Regions from separate parts of the Streptomyces sp. NPDC057249 genome, predicted to be linked through region 1. Evidence: riboswitches for the same ligand, from Rfam matches in the RefSeq annotation. Region 1 holds a riboswitch; the other holds the start of a gene.
The links. Region 1 has a riboswitch for cobalamin ahead of ACFUJY_RS07115 (ribonucleoside-diphosphate reductase subunit alpha). Riboswitches for the same ligand answer to the same signal wherever they lie in the genome.
Positions count from the first base shown of each region.

Region 2: linked by a shared signal. The riboswitch ahead of ACFUJY_RS18935 (ABC transporter substrate-binding protein) and the one ahead of ACFUJY_RS07115 (ribonucleoside-diphosphate reductase subunit alpha) in region 1 are both predicted to bind cobalamin.

Region 1 is NZ_JBHUXS010000003.1:130,089-134,223, reverse strand. Features, by position in the region: gene ACFUJY_RS07115 (ribonucleoside-diphosphate reductase subunit alpha) at 1-1,591, opposite strand, end outside; cobalamin riboswitch at 1,730-1,862, opposite strand; gene mctP (monocarboxylate uptake permease MctP) at 1,921-3,537, opposite strand; gene ACFUJY_RS07105 (DUF3311 domain-containing protein) at 3,534-3,788, opposite strand; gene ACFUJY_RS07100 (GntR family transcriptional regulator) at 4,030-4,135, opposite strand, start outside.
Region 2 is NZ_JBHUXS010000009.1:174,795-178,929, reverse strand. Features, by position in the region: gene ACFUJY_RS18945 (acyl carrier protein) at 1-173, shown strand, start outside; gene ACFUJY_RS18940 (beta-ketoacyl-[acyl-carrier-protein] synthase family protein) at 170-1,393, shown strand; cobalamin riboswitch at 1,426-1,613, shown strand; gene ACFUJY_RS18935 (ABC transporter substrate-binding protein) at 1,675-2,703, shown strand; gene ACFUJY_RS18930 (FecCD family ABC transporter permease) at 2,700-3,788, shown strand; gene ACFUJY_RS18925 (ABC transporter ATP-binding protein) at 3,785-4,135, shown strand, end outside.

The DNA.
Region 1 (4,135 bases):
CGAAGGGCAGCCGGAGCTGGAAGAAGACGTCCTGGAGGCCCATGGCGCCCAGGCCGACCGGCCGCCAGCGGGCGTTGGACCGGCCGGCCTGCTCGGTCGGGTAGAAGTTGATGTCCACGACCCGGTCGAGGAAGGTCACCGCGGTGCGCACGGTGGCGTCCAGCCGCTCCCAGTCGATCGAGGAGCCCTTGACGAACGCGCCCAGGTTGACCGAGCCGAGGTTGCAGACGGCCGTCTCGCCGTCGTCGGTGACCTCCAGGATCTCGGTGCAGAGGTTCGAGGAGTGCACGACCCTGCCCGGCTCGGCGGTCTGGTTCGCCGTGCGGTTCGAGGCGTCCTTGAACGTCATCCAGCCCTGACCGGTCTGCGCCAGGGTGCGCATCATCCGGCCGTACAGCTCGCGGGCCGGCATGGTCCTGCGGGCCAGGCCCTTCGCCTCGGCCGCCCGGTACGCGGCGTCGAACGCGTCGCCCCACAGGTCGACGAGCTCCGGCACGTCCGCCGGGGAGAACAGCGACCAGGTGGAATCCGCGTCGACGCGGCGCATGAACTCGTCCGGAATCCAGTGCGCCAGGTTCAGGTTGTGCGTGCGCCGCTGGTCCTCGCCCGTGTTGTCGCGGAGCTCCAGGAACTCCTCGATGTCCGCGTGCCAGGTCTCCAGGTAGACCGCGGCGGCACCCTTGCGCCGGCCGCCCTGGTTCACGGCCGCGACGGAGGCGTCCAGCGTCTTGAGGAACGGCACGATGCCGTTGGAGTGCCCGTTGGTGCCCCGGATCAGGGAGCCCCGGGCGCGGACGCGGGAGTACGAGAGGCCGATGCCGCCCGCGTGCTTCGACAGGCGGGCCACCTGGTGGTAGCGGTCGTAGATCGAGTCCAGCTCGTCCAGCGGCGAGTCGAGCAGGTAGCAGGACGACATCTGCGGGTGGCGGGTGCCGGAGTTGAAGAGCGTCGGCGAGGACGGCAGGTAGTCCAGCCGGCTCATCAGCCCGTACAGCGCCGCGACCTCGTCCAGCGCCCGCTCGGAGGTGTCCTCGGCGAGCCCGGCGGCGACCCGGAGCATGAAGTGCTGGGGGGTCTCGATGACCTGGCGGGTGATCGGGTGGCGCAGCAGGTAGCGGCTGTGCAGGGTGCGCAGTCCGAAGTAGCCGAAGCGGTCGTCGGCCCCGTCCGCGAGGGACCGCTCGACCAGGGCGTCCAGGGCCGCCGCGTGCAGCGTGACGAACTCGGCGGTGCGGTCCGCGATCAGGCCCTCCCGGTGGCCCACGGCGACGGACGCGGAGAACGAGGTGGCGCCCTGGCCCGCGGCCTCGTCCGCGACGGACCGGGTGAGCAGGCGGGCGGCGAGCCGGGAGTACGCGGGGTCCTCGGAGATGAGGCCCGCCGCGGCCTCGGTGGCCAGTGAGCGCAGCTCCGCCTCGTCCGACCGGGCGTTGCGGCCGCGCAGGGCGGCGGCGGCGACGCGTCCGGGATCGGTGTCGGGCAGATCGGCGGTGAGGTCGGTCAGGGTCCGCAGCAGTGCGGTGCCCGGTCCGTCGCTCGCGGTCCCCGTTGATGCGGCCGCTGAAGCCGGATCGGCTGGCGCGATGGTCACGTGGTGCTCTCCCTCGCTCGGCTCTGGGCCGGCGGGGAGCGGGGCAGCCGGGCAGGAGCGGGCCCGGGCAGGGCGGCACTCCGTGCGGCGTCCACCGGCCCATCCACGAGGCCCGGACGTCTGGGCATCCGGTTCGGTCGAGCCGGATGCGCTGTCGGCAGGTCCTCGGACTCCACGGGTGCGCGAAAGCGCACCGGATACACCGTTGCGGGACAGTTCCGGATTCGCACCGGATTCCCCTGCGGCGACAGCGAGCATGAGCATACATGTGGGGGCCGCCCTGTCGGGCGGCCCCCACATGTTGTGTCGCGTGGTGGGAAAGTGTGCGGTCAGTGACCGCCCGGCGCCCCCGCCGTGGCCGGCGGCAGCTTCTCCTGGACACCCGGGTCGCCCGCGTCCGCGGTGTAGTCGCCCGGGGAGGTCTCGTCGATTCCGACGGGTGCCTTCACGGCGTTCAGGACGAAGGTGAGGACGACGACGACCACGACGTTCAGCACGAAGGCGGTCAGGCCGATGTAGCCGATCTCGCCGAGGCCGGGGATCTCCTTGGAGGACCCGCCGAAGTGCTTCTGCGTCGGGCTCGCGACCCCGTACGCGGCAGCCGTCCCGTAGATCATGCCGGCCGCCCAGCCGGCGATCAGCGCCCAGCGGTGGAACCACCGGGTGAACAGGCCACCGACCAGGGCCGGCATCGTCTGGAGAATCCAGATGCCGCCCAGCAGCTGGAAGTTGATCGCGACGGTCTTGTCCATGGTGAGGACGAAGGCGAGCGCGCCGACCTTGACCAGCAGCGAGACCAGCTTGGAGACCTTGGTCTCCTGCTCGGGCGTCGCGTCCGGCTTCAGGAAGTCCTTGTAGATGTTGCGCGTGAACAGGTTCGCCGCGGCGATGGACATGATCGCGGCCGGCACCAGGGCGCCGATGCCGATCGCGGCGAACGCCACCCCCGCGAACCAGTCGGGGAACATGTTCTCGAACAGCTGCGGGATGGCCAGCTGGCCGTTCTGCACCTTGACGCCGGCGGCGATCGCCATGAAGCCGAGCAGCGCGAGCAGGCCCAGCATCAGCGAGTACAGCGGCAGGATGGTGGTGTTGCGGCGGATCACCTCACGGCTGCGGCTGGAGAGCGTCGCCGTGATCGAGTGCGGGTACATGAACAGCGCGAGTGCGGACCCGAGCGCCAGGGTGGCATAACCCCAGTGGCCGGCCGCCGCCGGCGCGAGGCCGCCCGCGCCCGCTTGAGTGAACTTGTCCTGGGCGGAGGCGAAGATGTCGTCGAAGCCGCCCAGCTTGATCGGGATGTAGATGATCGCCACGGCGATGACCAGGTAGATCAGCCCGTCCTTGACGAACGCGATCAGCGCGGGCGCCCGCAGCCCCGAGGAGTACGTGTACGCGGCCAGCACCGCGAACGCGATCAGCAGCGGCAGGTCCTTGACGAACCAGTTGGTGTTCTCGCCGCCGCCGACGCCCATCACGTCCAGCACCGCCTGGATGCCGACGAGCTGGAGCGCGATGTACGGCATGGTGGCGAGGATGCCGGTGACCGCGACGGCCAGCGAAAGCCCCTTCGAGCCGAACCGGCCGCGGACGAAGTCCGAGGTGGTGACGTACCCGTGCTTGTGCGAGACCGACCACAGGCGCGGCAGGAAGGTGAAGATCAGCGGGTACACCAGGATGGTGTACGGCACCGCGAAGAAGCCGGACGCGCCGGCCGCGTAGATCGCCGCGGGCACGGCGACGAAGGTGTACGCGGTGTAGAGGTCGCCGCCGAGCAGGAACCAGGTGACCCAGGTGCCGAACGAGCGTCCGCCCAGGCCCCATTCGTCCAGGGTGGCCTCGTTCTCGGCCCTGCGCCAGCGAGCGGCCAGGAAGCCCATGACCGTGACGGCCAGGAAGAAGAAGATGAAGATGCCGAGCGCGACGCCGTTCACGCCGTCCTTCATGCCGACGCACCCCCCTTGCGGGCGCGCTGGTCACGCTGCCACAGCTTGTACGCGATCATCGTGAGCGCGGTGGAGATCAGCACCCAGAGCATCTGGTACCAGTAGAAGAACGGGATACCGATGAAGGTCGGGTCTATCTTCGAATAAGAACTCACCCAGAGCATCGCCACGAACGGCGCGATGAGGCACAGGGCGATGACCACCCGCAACGGTGTGACGGTGGGTGGCTTTCCTTCTGGTTCTTCCGCCATGGCGGCGACTCCGTCCCCTCGCTGATCACCTGTAATGCGCAGGAAATCTAGGCGAGAGATCCGGCCACCGTCACCCCCCGTCCGCATTGCGGTCCGGCAACGGTCGCCACGGACCGGCCGGATGGCCGGAATGGCGGCAATCGTCCGGGAGCTGGTCCAGGCCAAGCCGGCCCTCGGGAAGCGCCGAACGGCCCCCGGAGGCGGGACCGGGGGCCGTTCGGGGGTACGTGCGTACGGTGGGTCAGTCCAGCGGCCGCTTCAGGCGGGCCACGAACTTGTAGCGGTCGCCGCGGTAGACCGAGCGGACCCACTCGACCGGTTCGCCCTGCTCGTCCAGCGAGTGCCGG
Region 2 (4,135 bases), on a different contig from region 1:
TTCCGGACTCCACGATGGACAGCCTGGACATGGACTCCCTCGCGGCCGCCGAGTTCGCCGTCGTCCTGCGGGAGACCACCGGGGTCGAACTGGACACCGGCATCCTGACCCGGGGGACCACCCTCGCCGAGCTCACGGAGCACCTCGACGCGGCGGCGGGCGTCGCCCGATGAGGACACCGGCCATCGCCGTCACCGGTCTCGGCATGATCACCCCGGTCGGCAACGACACCGAGTCCACCTGGGACGGGGTGTGCGCCGCGGTGAGCCCGGCCCGCACCGTCCCCGCGCTCGCCGGGTGCGCGATCGACTTCGCCTGCGTGGTCGACGGCATCGACCTGGACGCCGAGATCGGTCGCCGCACGGCCTTCCGGATGGGCCGGTACGTCAAGTTCGCGGTCCTGGCCGCCCGGGAGGCCGTCGCCGACGCCGGTCTCGATCCGGCCGGGTGGGACGGCAGCCGGGTCGCGGTCGTCGTCGGCACCAGCAGCGGGGGCTCCGCGCACCTCACCGACCAGGCGCTGGTCCTGGAGCGGAAGGGGCCGGAGGCGACCTCGCCGGCCGGGGTCCTGCTGACCATCCCCAACATGCCCGCCGCCGAGATCGCGATCGAGATGCGGGCCACCGGCCCCAGCCTGGCCCCCTGCACCGCCTGTTCGTCCGGCGTCACCGCGCTGTCCGTCGCCCGCGACCTGCTGGTGACCGGGCAGTGCGACGTGGCCGTCGCGGGGGCGACCGAGTCGACCGTCTTCCCGATCGCCATGACCGGCTTCGCCCGGTCCGGGGCCGCCGCCCGCGCGGACGGCGACCTGTCCCGGCTCAGCCGGCCCTTCGCCGCCGACCGCGCCGGACTCGTCATGGGCGAGGGCGCCGCCGTCATGGTGCTGGAACGCGCCGCCGACGCGGAGGCCAGGGGCGCCGAACCCCGGGCCCTGCTCGCCGGCACCGGCGCCACCACGGACGCCCACCACCCCACCAGCCCGCACCCCGACGGGCGGGTCGCCCGGGCCGCCGCGGAGGCCGCGCTGCGCGACGCCGGCTGGCGGGCGGACGAGGTGGAGCACGTCAACGCGCACGGCACCGCGACCGTACGCAACGACGCCGCCGAGGCCGCGCTGATCAGCCGGGTGTACCCGCACCGGCCACCCGTCACCGCCCCGAAGGGCGTGCTCGGGCACTGCATGGGCGCGGCCGGGGCGATCGAGGCGGGGCTGACGATCCTCACCCTCCAGCGCGGGGTCGTCCCGCCGGTCGCGAACCTGGACGCCCCCGCGCCCGGGTTCGACATCGACTGCGTCACCAAGGTGCCGCTGGTGCGGCCCGTCCACCGGGCCGTCAGCCACTCCTTCGGCTTCGGCGGGCACAACGCGGTGGTGGCCCTCCAGCGCCCCTGACCGGACGCGGCGCCGAGCTGCGCGTAAGCCCGTGGTAGCGTGCCGGAGCCAGTCGAACTCCTCGTGGGAGTCAGGGAATCCGGTGCGAATCCGGAACTGACGCGCAGCGGTGAGGGGGACGGGCGGGGCCACGGCCACTGGGAGACCCGGCGTCTCCCGGGAAGGCGTCCCGTCCGAGCGAACCCGAGTCCGAAGACCTGCTGGCGACCGCCGCCCGGGACCGGGCGGCGGACCGTACAGCGGGCCCCGCGCATGGGCCCAGAGACGCCGAGGTATGCCCCGTGCCGCCCATACGTGCCGCCGCTCTGCTCACCGTCGCCCTCCTGCTGCTGACGGCCTGCGGAGGGCCCCCGTCCGGAAAGGCCGACGCCGTCGGCCGGACGGACGGCTACCCGGTCACGCTCAGGAACTGCGGGCGCACCGTCACCGTGGACGCCCCGCCCCGGCGCGCGGTCTCCGTCGACCAGGGCACCACGGAGATCCTGCTCTCGCTCGGCCTCCAGGACCGGATGGCCGCCACCGCCACCTGGACCGACCCGGTGATGAAGGGCCTGGAGAAGGCCAACGCGGGCGTGAAGCGGATCGCCGACAACCGGCCCTCGTCCGAGAAGGTCCTCGACCAGGAGCCCGACTTCGTCGCCGCCGACTTCGAGTCCACCCTCGCCAAGGGCGGTGTCGCCCCGCGCGAGCAGTTCGAGAAGCTGGGCGTCCCCACCTACGTCGCACCCGCCGACTGCACGGCCAAGGACAACACGAAGGACGGCGACGGCGTCCGTACCGGCGCCCTCACCATGGACAGCGTCTACGCCGAGGTGCGCGACCTGGCCCGGGTGTTCGGCGTGCCGGAGCGCGGCGAGAAGCTGACCGAGCGGCTCCGCACCCGCATCCGGAAGGCCGCCGACGACATCGACGGCTCCGGCACCTCCGTCCTCTACTGGTTCGCCAACTCCGAGTCCCCCTACCTGGCGGGGTGCTGCGGGGCGCCGGGCATCATCACCCGGGAGCTCGGCCTGAAGAACGTCTTCGACGACACGCACGACGAATGGCCCCAGGTGAACTGGGAGACCGTCGCCGACCGCAACCCGGACGTGCTGGTCATCGGCGACCTCACCCGCACGTCGCAGACCGCCGAGAGCGCCGCCGGGAAGATCGCCTTCCTGGAGTCCAACCCCGTCACGAAGAAGATGGACGCCGTACGCCACAAGCGTTACGTCCTGCTCAGCGGCCAGGCCATGAACCCGACCATCCGCACGGTCGAGGGCGTGGAGCGGGTGGCCGCCGGGCTGCGCGCGTTCGGGCTCGCGGGATGACGGCCACCGAACGGCTCACCGCCCCGCCCGACAGGACGCCGGCCCCCACCGGCCCTCCGCGCCCCCGCCTGCGCCGTCTGCGTGGCGGCCTCCTGTGGACCGGCGGCCTCCTGCTGCTCGCCCTGTCCGTCGCGGTCGCCGTCACCATCGGACCGGCCCGGATCTCCGTCGTGGACGTCTGGTCCGCCGTCGCCGCCCACCTCGGCATCGGTGAGGCCCGGCTCAGCCCGATCCGCGACGGCATCATCTGGAACCTGCGCATGCCGCGCACCCTGCTCGCCGCCGTCTGCGGGGCGGGCCTCGCGGTCTGCGGGACCGTCATGCAGTCCCTGCTGCGCAACCCGCTCGCCGACCCGTTCGTCCTCGGCGTCTCCTCCGGCGCGTCCACCGGCGCGGTCCTGGTCGTCGTGCTCGGCGTCGGCGGCGGAGCCGTGTCCCTGCCGGCCGGGGCGTTCATCGGGGCGCTCTGCTCGTTCGCGCTGGTGATGCTGCTCAGCCACACCCTGGGCGGCTCCACCGACCGGGTCGTCCTGTCCGGGGTCGCCGCGATGCAGCTGTTCTCGGCCCTGACCTCGTTCGTCGTCATGACCGCCGCCGACGCCGAGCAGACCCGGGGCGTGCTGTTCTGGCTGCTCGGCTCGCTCGGCGGGGTCGGCTGGACCGATGTGTGGATCTGCTCCGCCGTCCTCGCCGTCAGCCTGCTGGTCTGCCTCGGCCACTCCCGTACGCTCGACGCCTTCGCCTTCGGGCAGGACGCCGCCGCCGCCCTCGGGGTGAACGTCGCACGCGTCCGCACCGTCCTGCTCTGCACCACCGCGCTGCTGACCGCCGCGCTCGTCAGCTCGGCCGGGGCCATCGGCTTCGTCGGGCTGGTCCTCCCGCACGCCGCCCGTGCCCTCACCGGCTCCGGCCACCGCAGGCTGCTGCCGGTCACCGCCCTCGCCGGGGCCGTCTTCCTGGTCTGGGTCGACACGCTCGCCCGGACCGTCCTCGACCCGCAGGAGGTCCCGGTGGGCGTCGTCACCGCCCTCATCGGCGTGCCCGCCTTCGTCGCCGTCCTCTACCGCACCAGGCGGCCCGCGTGACCGGGACGGCGGCGGAGGGCCTGCGGGCCGGCGGAGTCAGCCGCGAGGCCGGCGGCCGCCTCCTGCTGGACGGTGTGACGCTGGCCCCGGAACCGGGCACGACGGTGGGCCTGATCGGCCCCAACGGCTCCGGCAAGTCCACCCTGCTGCGCATCCTCGCCGGAGTCCTCGCCCCGCACGCGGGCGTCGTCACGCTGGACGGCGAACCGCTCACGGACGTCGGCCGCCGCGCCGTGGCCCGGCGGGTCGCGGTCGTCGACCAGCACGCCGTCACCCAGGAGGAGCTGAGCGTCCTGGACGTCGTACGCCTGGGCCGCATCCCGCACCGGCGTGCCTGGTCCGCGCCG